Regions from separate parts of the Pelistega ratti genome, predicted to be linked through region 1. Evidence: predicted binding sites of a transcription regulator. Region 1 holds the regulator's gene; each other region holds the start of a gene.
What was found. Region 1 encodes sigma-54, which starts transcription at its own class of promoters, with help from an activator protein. Its sites were predicted from a motif close to TGGCANGNAANCTGCTTT; they were not measured.
Positions count from the first base shown of each region.

Region 1 (5,017 bases):
CAATAATAGTGACATCATCAGGAATAAGATTATCTTCAATTAAGGTGCGAACAAAATCAAAATCTGTTTGTGAGGCAGAAGGAAAGCCAACCTCAATTTCTTTAAAACCAATTTGAAGTAAATGTTTAAAAAAGCGTAGTTTACGCTCAACACTCATGGGTTCAATTAAAGACTGATTGCCATCACGTAAGTCGGTACTCATCCAAATGGGTGGTTTAGTAATGGTTTTGCTGGGCCATGTTCTATCGGAAAAATCCTGTGTAAATGGCTTAAAAGGAATATATTTTGACGCGGGGTTTGAAAGCATAATGCACCTATTTATTTTATAGAGTTCCCAGTGCATTTTAAGGCTTTGCCTAGCAAGTCACTGGGATGATAATGAATAATCCAAAGTGGCTAAAAAAGGCTGCGGAGCACCACTAAAGCTCTAGGCTCGGCAACCGATCGCTAGGTCTAGCAGTAAGAAATACGCACGAACAGAAACACCGCTTGCGAGGAAGCGGTTAGAAGAATAAAGAGAATGGGTGTTCGTTTGTGTGTTCATGGGTTTATTATTAGTTTAAACTATCAAAAAAATCAAGTCCTAATCTAAAAATTTTTTAAAAAAATAAGTATATGTTGAAAAATATACACGAAGTGAGACGGTAGTAAATAGATAAATAGTAGCGATTTTTGTGGTTAATAGTAGGGTTATAAATATCTTATCTGGGATAGTTTTACTGATATGTAGATAAATAAAATATTTACAAATTCTAGTGAGAATAAATTATGGGGCTGTATTAGATTAGCCCTAAATTTTACACCATTTTCTCAGCATTTTTAACTGCTCTTTTGGTGTTCCAAAGTTAAACCGAAACTCACATTCTTTCAAGAATAAAGCAAAGTATTTTCGGTCTATTCCATTATACTTACGAAGCACTCTTTTTGCTTGACTCCAGAAGTTTTCTATACCATTAATATGGTTTTGTCTTATAGCAAACTGCTTAGTATGATTAATCCGTTGATGATGAAATCCATTCACATCAAGGGTATTATAACTGGGGTATGTATCGGTATAAACCCAGCTATCTGGTTTGATTTTCCTTTTAATAACAGGTAGTAAGGTCTTACTTTTCGTGTCCTGTACGATAAGCGTAAAAACCTTACCTTGCCTTTTCAATATCCCAAATACCGCTACTTTACCTGCTGCCCCTCGCCCTCGTTTCCCCTTTCGTTTACCACCAAAATAACTCTCATCAAGTTCTATTGCACCTTCAAAAATTTCATCCGCTTCTAAGGTTAAATAATAATTAATGACCTCTCTAATTTTACGATAAAAGAGTGCAGCTGAATTAGGATTAATACCTAGTATATCGGCTGCTGATCGAGCAGTTACTTCTAGTACAAAAAACTCAAGTCATTTTCTTTGTACAGATTTCTTTAATTTACAATGACTTATCTTCATTTTTATAGACTAACACAACTGCTAATCTAATACAGCCCCTAAATTATTATTTGGGGGGCAACAGATTGTTATCGCATCGGTTTAATCTAAAAGAACAATATAATTCAATTTTCATTTGTCAAATTAAGTTAGACATTTTTAGACATTGCTTTTTTAAGAGCCTCTTTTAAATAAATCAGAAAAACATGGTAAGGGGTTTTATAACCGAGAGATTTTCTAGGTATCATGTTTATTTTATGAGCAATACTGGACAAATATGATTGAGTCATTCCTATAAAATCAGTCTGTTTCGGTAGTCCATGTCGGCGTAATAATCCATTAGAATGTTCATTAAGTCCTCTCTGACTTGGACAGCCTGGATCGGCAAAGAAAATATCAATATCATGTGCATTGGCAATCGTTTTCCAGTCAGAGAACTCTTTGCCTCTATCAAAGGTGATGGATTTAAATAAATGAGGTAGAGTTGAAAAAGAAGACATCCAGCGATTGATTGCCTTTTGTATATCCTGTGCTTTTCGTCCATCTGTTTGTAAGGTAATAATAGCTTTAGACTTTCTCTCAACCAGTGTTATCACCGCACTTTGATGATTTTTCCCTACGATAGTATCACCTTCTAAATGCCCAAATTCTTCCTTAAACGCTGGATAATATTTGGCTCGTTCATGAATATCCCTTACAAAAGCTTGTTTACCCCGTGTTTCTTTTCGTCCATTGGCTCTACGCTTACCTTTCCAAGGTAAATCCTCTTTCTTAAAAACACCTCGTTCCACTAAGCGATATAGTGTTCTCATCGAGCAAGAAATTTTCTTGTGATAGACCCCTTTAATCACATCAAAGTTCCACCCCTTATCCAAATGGGCTTGTATTAACGCTCTCTCTTTTTTGGATAATTGGGTTTTACCCCGCCCACAATAGCACTTATTCTTTTTATACTGTTCATAATACTCATAGGCAGAGTAACCCTTTTTTAACATCGCTATTACCCTATAGATCGTTTGCCTTGATCGATTTAATGCCTTAGCTATATCTATTACTTTTTTACCAATTTGGTAATATGCCTCTATCATAACCAATTCATTTGTGCTAAGATGAGTGTAAGTCATTTATGTTAGTTCCTTTTCAGTAAATGTGGTGTTTATCTGAATCTAATGTAAATGGCTTTTTTTGTCCAGTTTTTTGTCTAGCTTAATTTTACAAATTGGGAATATATAACCCAGAAAAAGAACGAGATGATCATAAAAAAACCGCCCTTTAAGGGCGGTAAAATAAATAATAACCATTTAAGCGCTATTTATTCTTTATGTAGAGAATGTGGCGTATCATCATTATTTAAATCTAAATTAATATGATGAAGCAAATGATCGACTTTTTCTCTTTCCTCTGCCATATTAGGTTCATTATTGTCTGTAGGGATTAGTCCTAATAGCTCGCGATGTCGATGGATTTGGGCTAATCGGTTAATACGACCACTCCTAAGTTGTGTACGTGTATCGTATAGATTTTTAAGGGTAATGGGTTCTCGTTGATCTTGCCATACCCAAATAAGTACGTTTTTAGCATGTTGGGAAAGCTGTGGAAGTAGCTTTTCCATGACATCTGCCTTAGGGATAATACTACCTGCTTTTTCAATGCTATGGCTAACCCAGCCATATAAAACAAAATAAAGAATGATTGTTCCGATTAAAATAAGCCCCCACCAAATATAATTGTTTATACTATTGAGGTATTCCATGACTTGGGTACTATACGTTGCTAAAAAGGCATAGTTTTGTTGCTCACCAAAGGCGAGTATTTGCTTGGCTAGCCAGTACCATACAACTAAACAGACCAGTATAATAATGGTGCGTTGTATAAGACGGGGTACAGCCAATTGGAATAGGGTTTTATTTAAAAGTGAAATATCTGAGTTAGTGATTGGTGTCATGTCAGTTAGTATGCATCAAGAAATAAAATTAACGGCTCGCCAGCAAATGGTGATGACCCTGCAACAACAGCAATCATTGAGGTTATTGCAGTACTCTACTATGGAGTTTGAAGCTGAATTATATAAAATGCTTCAAGAAAATCCAATGTTAGAGTTGGTATCTTTACCAAATGAAGCGAATCAAGAAGAAGATTCTATCCAGTCGATTGATAATACCGATATATCAGATGACTATTCTAACGCATACCGCGTAGATAGTGCAGATTATTTACAAGAGATAAATGCAACGAAAAGTTTGCAAGACTATCTGTTGGAACAATTAAGTACAAGCGCTATTGATTATCGACAAAAAACAATTATCAGCTATTTGATTGGTGATATTGATGACAATGGTTATTTAACAACAGATTTATCGGTACTTACGCAAATATTATCGACTACCTTACAAGAACAAGTCCCTCTGGTAGAAGTAGAACAAGCATTAACAACGCTTCAGCGATTTGATCCTATTGGTATTGCGGCACGTTCCCTCTCTGAGTGTCTTTTATTACAATTAGATAGGCAATATTTAACACAAAAGGTCTCTGATGATGTATTGATAATCGCTAGACAGATTTGTCAATATGGTCTGGAAGCATTAGCACGAGCGGATATAGCCACATTAGAGCAATTAGTTCACGCGGATATTACCCATATTCGTCAAGCGACACAACTGATTCAACAATTAAATCCTAAACCCGGAAAAGCGTATAGTGTTGGAGAGGCAAACTATATTGTGCCTGATTTGTTATGTCAGTTTAAAGAGGGACAATGGGCTATTTACCTTAATCCACAGATATTACCTAAGGTTCGGGTACATAAAGAGTATGAAAGGTTAATTAAAATTACCCATAAAAAAGAAGTGATTAGCCCAGAAATTGCATCACAGTTAAAGCAGGCAAGAGCTTTTTTGGGACAGATGAATCAACGATTTGCAACGATTCTTTTGGTGGCTCAAACTATTATGCAAGAACAATATGATTTTTTTACTCATGGTATGCAAGCGATAAAACCATTAACCTTAAAACAAATTGCGGAACAATTATCCTTACATGAATCAACGATTTCCCGTACGGTTAATCAAAAATATATTGATACCCCTCATGGTATTTTTGAGTTAAAACGCTTTTTTAGTAGTGGACTTAATACACAAGAAGGTAGTCAAACATCTGCAACAGCTATTCAACTCAAGATTAAAGCCTTTATTGAGGCAGAATCAAAAGCAAAACCATTATCAGATAATCAATTAATGGATAAGTTACATCAAGAAGGGATTGAAATTGCTCGCCGTACGGTAGCAAAATACCGAGAAGCGGTTGGTTTTCCTGCGGCATCTATTAGAAAAGCGAAAGCCTTACTTTAATGGCTATCTATCCTAGGCTAGCGATTAGATATTGTCTATCAAGGGATAGATAAAGAAGAGGTTTAAAAACAAATTGTCGTTGTAAAACAACATATTAGCCGTAACATTTAGAAAAAAGCTATTTTGTAATCATAAATGATAATAATTATTAATTGACAAAATAGAAAAAACATATGATAATAGTTCTCAATTAATCAAATTTTATAGGTGAACCATGTACGTTTGTATTTGTAATGCAATTAGCGAT
Region 1 is NZ_CP047165.1:1,663,702-1,668,718, forward strand. Features, by position in the region: gene leuA (2-isopropylmalate synthase) at 1-307, opposite strand, end outside; partial or broken gene F9B76_RS07245 (IS1595 family transposase) at 791-1,444, opposite strand; gene F9B76_RS07250 (IS30 family transposase) at 1,573-2,547, opposite strand; gene F9B76_RS07255 (hypothetical protein) at 2,736-3,368, opposite strand; gene rpoN (RNA polymerase factor sigma-54) at 3,367-4,770, shown strand; gene F9B76_RS10370 ((2Fe-2S)-binding protein) at 4,985-5,017, shown strand, end outside.

Region 2 (5,017 bases), 340 kb from region 1:
GTACAACGTTTTGGTATTCCACTTGGTTTTGGTGGGCCTCATGCAGGTTATATGGCAACTAAAGATGCTTTAAAACGTACTATGCCTGGACGTTTAGTAGGGGTATCTGTTGATGCTCAAGGTAAAAAAGCATTACGTCTTGCGTTGCAAACCCGTGAACAACATATTCGCCGTGAAAAAGCCACTTCTAATATTTGTACTGCTCAAGTATTGCTAGCTGTAATGGCAAGTATGTATGCAGTTTACCATGGTGCTAAAGGTATTCGTGCGATTGCTCAGCGTATTTATTCAAGTACCTTTATTCTAAATGAAGCATTGGCACAAATGGGTGTTAATGTGGTGAATGAGCGATTCTTTGATACGCTACAAATTGAATCTGAAAAAGCACAGACTATTTTAGCGGTTGCTCTTGAGAATGGTATTAATCTTCGCAATGTAAGTCCAACAAGTGTTGCAATTTCATTAGATGAAACAGTTTCTTTGGCAGATGTACAAGAGTTAATTAATATTATTGCAGAAGCATTGGCTGTTGAGCCTGTTGATATCGATGATGTGATTGATTCAGACGCAGATATTGCTGTTCCTGCAGAAGTGGCTCGTCAAAGTGCTATTTTGACACAAGCTATTTTCTCAAGCATCAATTCTGAAACAGATATGTTGCGTTATCTTCGCCACTTATCTGATATGGATTTAGCGCTTGATCGTAGTATGATTCCATTAGGTTCATGCACGATGAAGCTCAATGCAACCGCAGAAATGATTCCTATCACTTGGCCAGAATTCTGCAATATCCATCCTTTTGCTCCTGATGATCAAGCAGAAGGGTATAGCATTTTATTTGAGCGTCTTAGCGAAGCACTTTGTGAAATTACAGGTTATGATGCGATTAGCTTACAACCTAACTCTGGTGCGCAAGGTGAATATGCTGGTTTATTAGCGATTCGTGCTTATCATCAATCAATGGGTCAAGCACAACGTAATGTTTGCTTAATTCCTGCCTCTGCTCACGGTACTAATCCAGCATCAGCTACTTTAGCGGGTATGGATGTTGTGGTAGTTGCTTCTGATAGTCAAGGTAATGTTGATGTAGATGACTTAAAGGTCAAGATTGCTCAAGTTGGTGATCGCCTTGCTGCCTTTATGATTACTTATCCTTCTACTCATGGTGTATTTGAAGAGCGTATTGTTGAAATTTGTGATTTAATCCATGCGGCAGGAGGTCAGGTTTACCTAGATGGGGCAAATATGAATGCCCTTGTTGGCTTGGCAAAACCAGGTTGGTTTGGTTCTGATGTATCACACTTTAACTTACACAAAACATTTAGTATTCCTCATGGTGGTGGTGGCCCAGGTGTAGGTCCTATCGGGGTGAAAGAGCATTTAGCACCATTCTTACCCGGTATCGTAGATGAACAAGGTAAGTTATCAGAAGATGAGGTAGTGGGGCCTGTATCATCAGCTCCTTTTGGTTCAGCAAGTATTCTACCTATCTCTTATGTTTATATTGCCCTAATGGGTGTCAATGGGCTGAAGAAAGCAACACAGGTGGCTTTATTAAATGCTAACTATATTGCGACACGCCTAGCACCTTATTACCCAGTGCTTTATAGTGGTCGTAATGGTCGAGTAGCACATGAGTGTATTCTTGATGTACGCCCAATTAAAGATAGTTCTGGTATTACGGTAGATGATATTGCAAAACGCTTAATTGACTATGGTTTCCATGCTCCTACCATGAGTTTCCCTGTTGCTGGTACTTTAATGGTAGAGCCTACTGAGTCAGAGGGTCTAAGAGAATTAGATCGCTTTATTGATGCGATGATTGCGATTCGTGCTGAGATTGCTCAAGTGGAAAAAGGTGAAGTAGATGCCAATGATAATGTGTTGAAAAATGCACCTCATCCTGCAGAAAGCTTATTATCAGAAGAATGGACTCATCCGTATTCTCGTAAAGAAGCGGCATATCCTGCAGGTATGGACCCACTCAATAAATACTGGAGTCCTGTTGCTCGCGTGGATAATGCATATGGTGATCGTCATTTGATTTGTACTTGCCCCTCAATTGAGGAATATGAATCAAAATAGATAAAGCATAATCTACAGTCAATAAAAAGCGGTGTATTAACACCGCTTTTTTATTTTGGCATTTTGTAGAAAAGAGAGTATTAAATACTTAAAACACACATAATTAAAATTTGTCTTGATCTTTAGTATATTGATTTTAGGCTTCTTCTTGATTGGTTTAAGATAAAAATAAATAGATAGAAAGCATGGTAATGTATAGTATTTTCTTGTTTGGTTTAAAAACTTGCTGATTTGTTATGATGCCCTTTTGAGTAAGGAACTATATTTTTCTTATAAGCAATAGTTAAATAAATATCTATTTTTATTATTTATCAATATAAACCATAATGTGGTGTAAACCTTTATTGAGATTTAATGGGGGGATTGCTACAATCATAGTACACAAATTGATTTGTTTATCACTTACTTATTTAGGACTTAAAATAATTGTCGTAAAAAGGGTGTAGATACAATAAATTGATTTTGTGCTTATTTAACGAAAGACAAAAGGAGTCTGGTTATGCGTTATGTTGATCCCAATAAAGAAGGTTCAAAAGTTCATTTTAAAGCCGTTTATGATAACTTTATTGATGGTAAATGGGTGCCGCCAGTAAAAGGCAGATATGTTGATAATATCTCACCTGTTGATGGGAAAGTATTTACAAAAGTCGCCTTATCAAGTGTTGAAGATTTGGAATTAGCACTAGATGCGGCACATAAGGCAAAAGAGAAATGGGGTAAAACCTCTCCTGCTGAACGAGCGAATATTTTATTGAAAGTAGCTGATCGTCTTGAAGCCCATTTAGAAACACTTGCTGTTGCTGAAACATGGGATAACGGTAAACCTGTTCGTGAAACATTAGCAGCAGATATTCCTTTGGCAATTGATCATTTCCGTTATTTTGCCGGTTGTATCCGTGCTCAAGAAGGGCATTTAGCTGAAATAGATGATGATACTGTGGCTTATCATTTCCATGAGCCACTTGGTGTTGTGGGTCAGATTATTCCGTGGAATTTCCCTATTCTGATGGCAGCATGGAAGATTGCTCCTGCACTAGCGGCAGGTAATTGTATTGTGATGAAACCTGCATTGCAGACCCCCGTAAGTATTTTGGTGTTAGTAGAGCTTATCCAAGATTTATTACCACCCGGTATTTTAAATATCATTAATGGTTCTGGCGAAGAAGCAGGTGCAGCGTTAGCAAGTAGCCCTCGTATTGCTAAAATTGCCTTCACTGGTTCTACACGTGTTGGTCAATTTATTATGCGTGCAGCAGCTGAAAATATCATTCCTATAACATTAGAATTAGGGGGTAAATCACCTAATATCTTCTTTGAAGATGTGATGGATAAGGAAGATGAATTCTTTGATAAAGCGTTAGAAGGTTTTAGTATGTTTGCCTTAAATCAGGGTGAAATTTGTACTTGCCCATCACGCGCTTTGGTGCAAGAAAGCATTGCGGATAAATTCCTTGAAAAAGCTATTGAACGTGTTAAAAGGATTAAAACAGGTCATCCATTAGACACTGAAACAATGATTGGTGCTCAAGCTTCTTTGGAACAACAGAATAAAATTCTGGGTTGTATCCAAATGGGTAAAGATGAGGGTGCTGTTTTATTAACAGGTGGAGCAGAGCGTAAAGAAATAGGTGAAGGTTTCTATATCGAACCGACAATCTTTAAAGGTGATAACTCAATGAAAATTTTCCAAGAAGAAATTTTTGGACCTGTGTTATCCGTAACAACCTTTAAAGATTTTGATGATGCTATGCGTATTGCGAACGATACAATGTATGGATTAGGGGCTGGTGTATGGTCTCGTTCTATTCATACCGCATATCGTGCAGGACGTACTATTCAAGCGGGTCGTGTATGGACAAATTGCTACCATATCTATCCAGCTCATGCGGCATTTGGTGGGTATAAAAAATCAGGTATTGGTCGAGAAACACATAAAATGATTCTTGGATATTATCAACAAACGAAGAATTTATTAGTAAGCTACTCACCAAAAGCGTTAGGATTCTTCTAATTCGTATTGTAGTATTCTCTTAATATTGGAATAGGGTGGGCTTATTAGCTCACCCTATTGTTTTTCTTATGTATTCTTTATGCTCTGAAGATGGGTAAGATTTTTAATGTTTCTCTATATCAGATTTTTTAACTTTAGGATTTGAATTTCCCCAGACCGTATAAAGATCTGCTAATAATGCACCATTAATTTCTTCAATATCTGCTTGAGAGACTTCTATATTACCTTGTTTGCCAAAAATAACCACTTCATCTCCTTCTTGTATATCAGGAAAATCAGTCACATCCACCATAGTGGTATTCATGGAGACTTTCCCGACTACAGGGACTTTATGACCACGGATAAGGACATAGCCTTTATTGGTAAAAGCACGGCGATAACCATCAGAATAACCAAAGGGTAAATTGGCGAGTAAAGAGTCCCTTTGTAGTGTAAAGGTACGATCATAACCAACGGTAGAACCTTTAGGGTAATGATTAATGTTGGCTACTCTTGATTTAAAAGACATAATTTTCTTATATTCAGTATGACTAGGGATAGAATCACCATAAAGCAATCCTCCAGGGCGTACCATATCTAAATGTGATTCTGGTACAGTTAGCGTTGCATAAGAATTAGCGGCATGTAATATTAATTGTTGGCGATTAAGTTGAGCATTACTGATAAGCCAATCAGTATCATGTGTAAATTGAGCTAAATCTTTTTGAATAATATCTTTATCTTCCTCGGGGAAATGCGTCATTATGCCTATGATAGAAAGATGGGGAAGTTTGGTGATATCAATCGCTTCTTGCCTACCCCTTTCTGTTGTCATATCTATTCCATTTCTATCCATACCTGCTGAATTAAGGGCAAGATGAAAATGTATTGTTTTTCCTGCTTCTTTTGCTAAGTGATTGATAGATTGAGCTTGCGTTAAAT
Region 2 is NZ_CP047165.1:2,001,479-2,006,495, forward strand. Features, by position in the region: gene gcvP (aminomethyl-transferring glycine dehydrogenase) at 1-2,085, shown strand, start outside; gene exaC (acetaldehyde dehydrogenase ExaC) at 2,585-4,096, shown strand; gene alr (alanine racemase) at 4,200-5,017, opposite strand, start outside.
Region 2: exaC (acetaldehyde dehydrogenase ExaC) is a predicted target of sigma-54. The motif match lies at 2,461-2,478, and genes of this name have one in related genera.

Region 3 (5,017 bases), 220 kb from region 1:
GATGCCATTACTTTCATATAAAAACCAGATGCAGTAAATTATTTTAAGCATAAATCTTTTTTTATTCATTCTTATACTACACTATCCACAACACCTATTGGCATAATATCCATAATAGGACTTCTTTTTAATATATACTTATCTCATAGTACACTTTATAAATACTTATTAAATACACTTATGTAATGAGCATATATAAAAAGTAGGCTTATATATTGTTTTGAATATAAGTATTTGACGTTTTAATGAAACTGTTTATAATAGTTTCTCTCCCCTGAATATATTGACAAAACCTTTTATCCCAAAATACAAGGCTTGTTTTATTATTCATCCAACAAAATGCTACTCACCATAAAAACAGAGATACCAGAATGGACGAAACTTATTTAAAAAAAATTCTTACGGCAAAAGTTTATGAAGTTGCGCAAGAAACAAGCCTAGATTATGCCAAACTTTTATCAGCTCGACTTAATAACGATATTTACCTCAAAAGAGAAGATAAACAACAAGTTTTTAGTTTCAAAATTCGAGGGGCTTACAATAAAATGGCTCATCTTTCTCGCAAAGAACTCGATAGAGGGGTGATTGCTGCATCAGCAGGAAATCATGCACAAGGAGTTGCGTTTTCAGCCAAAAAACTAGGTTGTCGTGCGGTCATTGTCATGCCTATCTCTACCCCACAGGTTAAAATTGATGCGGTTAAACGACTAGGCGGAGAAGTGGTGCTGGCGGGAACAAGTTATACCGATGCATATAATCATGCCATTGAACTAGAGAAAAAAGAAAAATTAACCTTTGTCCACCCCTTTGATGATCCCTATGTCATTGCAGGGCAAGGGACAGTAGCAATAGAAATTCTACGTCAAGCCAATAAAAAACCAGATGCAATTTTCTGTGCTATTGGTGGAGGCGGTCTTATTGCAGGGGTTGCAGCTTATATTAAAGCATTAGACCCCACTATCCGTATCATTGGTGTACAAACTGAAGATTCTTGCGCCATGATTAAGAGCGTTAAAAGTAATCGCCGTATTACGCTCAATGATGTAGGTTTATTCTCTGATGGGACTGCCGTTAAACAAGTCGGTGTAGAGACATTTAAACTCTGTAAAACACTTGTAGATGACTATATCACCGTTAATACCGATGAGATTTGTGCCGCACTACGCGATGTATTTCAAGATACACGAAATATTTTAGAACCTGCTGGTGCTTTGTCGGTAGCGGGGGCAAAAAAATATGCTCAACAACATCACTGGGAAGGGAAACAGCTCATAGCAGTGACTTCTGGTGCAAACATGAACTTTGATCGTTTACGTTATGTGGCTGAACGAGCAGAAGTCGGTGAGAATAAAGAGGTAATTTTCTCTGTTACTATGCCTGAAATCAAGGGGAGTTTTAAACAACTCTTGGCTTCCCTAGATAATCGTGCCGTCACAGAGTTTAACTATCGCATTTCCAATGAATCTTTAGCACATGTATTTGTAGGGGTGCAAATTAGCCATCCTGATGAAGCAGATAAAATCCGTAAACAAATCGAAAAACGCAAATTTACTGTCTATAACCTTACCAATGACGATTTAGCTAAAACACATTTACGTTATATGGTGGGCGGAAAATCAGATTTAGCCGTACATGAAGTGCTTTATCGCTTTGAGTTCCCTGAACGTCCCGGTGCATTATCACTCTTTTTAAACTCAATGAGTCCAGAATGGAATATTAGCCTTTTCCACTATCGTAATATGGGCGGTGATTTTGGTCATGTCTTAGTCGGTATGCAAGTTCCTCCTTCGGATAAACAAGCCTTTAAGGATTTTCTCAATAATTTAGGGTATCCCTATATCAATGAATCCAATAACCCTGCTTATCGTTTATTCTTATAGTCAGTAGAGATATATTGATACTCAGAATTTAAAGTAAGCTCACTCTTGAAAACCAGATTAAATATAGGATAAAACGTTTAATCTGGTTTTCTCAATTTATAGTAGGAAAATATAAGTATGCGAACCCTATTTTTCCTGTATTTGAATATTTTTATATTATTTTTACGCTTCTATTGATAAGGGTATTTAATTCAAATACTTTTCTTTCAATAAACACCCACACACACTTTTTAAAAAGAATAAAGACTAAATACGGGTAAGCCTGTTTCTTTAATCAAGGTAGAACCACCCAAATCGGGTAAATCAATAATAGAAGCCGCTTCTACGACATTAGCCCCCAAACGGTTTAATAGACGATTAGCCGCTAGTAGCGTTCCACCCGTTGCAATTAAGTCATCAATTAATAAAACACGTTGCCCTTCTTTTACCGCATCGACATGAATCTCAACCGAGGCTTGCCCATACTCTAAATGATATTCTTCACCAACCGTCTCAAAAGGAAGTTTACCTTTCTTACGGATAGGAATAAAGCCAAGATTAAGCTCATAGGCGATAACGCTTCCAATAATAAACCCTCTTGCATCAACACCAGCCACCAAGTCTAATTGTTGCTGCATATAGCGAGCTACAAAAATATCAATCAGCATACGGAAAGTACGGGGGTTTTGAAGGACAGGGGTAATATCCCTAAAAGTAATGCCCTGTTTAGGCCAATCAGGAATAGAGCGAATAGATTGACCAATCATTTCTACAGGATTATATTGCATGGTATCGTTCCTAAAAATTCACGCCAAATTATAGCCTGTAGCAATTCATTCCGCAGTAAAAACAAGCTATTTACCAGATTTTGATAAGAGGGTATATTTACTACATATAAACAACTACACCGAGCTAGCATAAAACACGCTATTGATACTAAGTTACCAAACTATTTTTAAAGGTATTTATACAACCAACACTAACTGTCATACACTACTTTTTCTACCACATCACATCTCACCCAGCATCATAGTAACTTTCTGCTAACATCAATTGAAACAAAAGCATATCACTTGCATTTCTACCAATACCATTCTCTTTGTTTCTTTCTCCTAATCTAGGGTAAAATAATCGCCAATAACAAACTGGATATTGGGTTATGAAACTTTCTCAACAATACCTCCAAACAGGTCGTCAAACTATCACGATTGAAGCAGAGGCCTTATTGTTACTAGCAAATCGCTTAGATGAGGCATTTACACAAGCCGTTCAAACCTTACTTGATTGCAAAGGGAGGGTTGTTGTTACGGGTATTGGTAAATCAGGTCATATCGGTCGTAAGATTGCCGCCACCCTTGCCTCTACAGGCTCTCCCGCTTTTTTTGTACATTCTGCAGAAGCCGTACATGGTGATTTGGGTATGATTACTGGTGAAGATGTTGTTATTGCCATTTCCTATTCAGGACAATCCAATGAGCTATCGACTATTCTTCCTGTTATTCGCCGTTTAGGTACTAAAATCATCTGTATCTGTGGGAATAAGGACTCTGATTTAGCAAAATTAAGTGATATTTTCCTAAATGCTCATATTGAGAAAGAAGCCTGCCCTCTTGGTCTTGCACCCACCGCTAGTACAACAGTAACGCTGGCATTAGGCGATGCTTTAGCAGTCGCTTGCCTAGAAGCACGTCATTTTGGTGCATCTGATTTTGCTCGCTCTCACCCCGGCGGTGCATTAGGAAGACGTTTATTAACACACGTCTATGATGTGATGCGCCAAGGGGATACTCTCCCTATTGTTTCACCCGATACACCACTAACCCAAGCCCTTGAGGTTATGTCTAAAAAACATATGGGAATGGTGATTATTATCAATCCAGATAACGAGCCAATGGGTATTTTTACAGATGGTGATTTACGGCGACTCATCCAAAAGAAAGGGGATATTCGCCCCTATACACTGGGAGAAGTGATGTCTAAATCTCCTAAAACTATTCTTGATACCACCCTTGCTATAGAAGCAGCCAGTATAATGGAATCTGAGAAAATCTCACATATTCTTGTTATTAATACCAAGGGTAAGCTAGTTGGTGCAGTTCATATGCATGACCTTATGGTTAAAAAAGTAATTTAGAGGCAAATATAAATGACTAAACTACGACATCCTTCTGAAACACTTATTCTCTCTAAAATTCCAGAAACGATCCGTTCTCGTGCTGAAAATATCCGTCTTATTGCTTTTGATGTAGATGGCGTACTCACCGATGGCTCACTTTTTTATAGTGATACAGGGGAACAATTAAAGCGCTTTAATGCCTTAGATGGACATGGTTTCCGAATGCTGCAACAAAGTGGAATTAAAGTCGCACTGATTACAGGTCGAAGTGGCGGCATTGTTACTCGCCGAGCTGCCGAACTGGGGATTAGTTTACTTTACCAAGATGCACGCGATAAAGGCAAACTAATTGAAGACATTGCGACAGAGCATCAACTCACGCTTGAGCAAATTGCCTATATGGGTGATGATATTATTGATTTAGAAGCCTTACGCAAAGTCGGTCTGGCAGCAACCGTTCCTCATGCTCCTTTCTATATTCAACAAGCCTCTCACTGGGTAAGTACGATTGCAGGAGGGCAAGGGGCAGCTCGAGAACTAACTGATATTATTCTTTCTGCTCAAGGGCTATTAGGTGCATTTTTACAAGGTAGCACTCTTGTCCGTGGTATCGCGATACAATAAATACTATGAAAGAAAGACTTCCTACGTTTATTGCCTTATTTTTATTGATTATCCTTGTTATTGCAACATGGTGGGCTGCGGATTATACACAAAGAGCCATACCTATTGAACCACCTGTGCAAATTACCCATGAACCTGATGCATGGTCAGGTAATTTTGTAATGATTTCATCTGATAATCAAGGTATTGCAACCAATCGGCTAACTGGAACACAGTTGGTACACTATCCTGATGATGATTCTTATGAAGCAAGTCATGCTACCTTATTTGGGATTCGTCCTGATACGCCTCGTACACAAGCAAGTGCCGATAAAGTAACACTAAAAGACAAAGGTGATTTTATTCTAATGCAAGGTAATGCCCATATTCACCGCTTCCCTAGTGAAGATACCTCCGCATTAGATATTCGTAGTGAAGA
Region 3 is NZ_CP047165.1:1,882,892-1,887,908, reverse strand. Features, by position in the region: gene ilvA (threonine ammonia-lyase, biosynthetic) at 372-1,880, shown strand; gene F9B76_RS08230 (adenine phosphoribosyltransferase) at 2,111-2,647, opposite strand; gene F9B76_RS08225 (KpsF/GutQ family sugar-phosphate isomerase) at 3,019-3,993, shown strand; gene F9B76_RS08220 (KdsC family phosphatase) at 4,006-4,599, shown strand; gene lptC (LPS export ABC transporter periplasmic protein LptC) at 4,605-5,017, shown strand, end outside.
Region 3: F9B76_RS08225 (KpsF/GutQ family sugar-phosphate isomerase) is a predicted target of sigma-54. The motif match lies at 2,773-2,790, and genes of this name have one in related genera.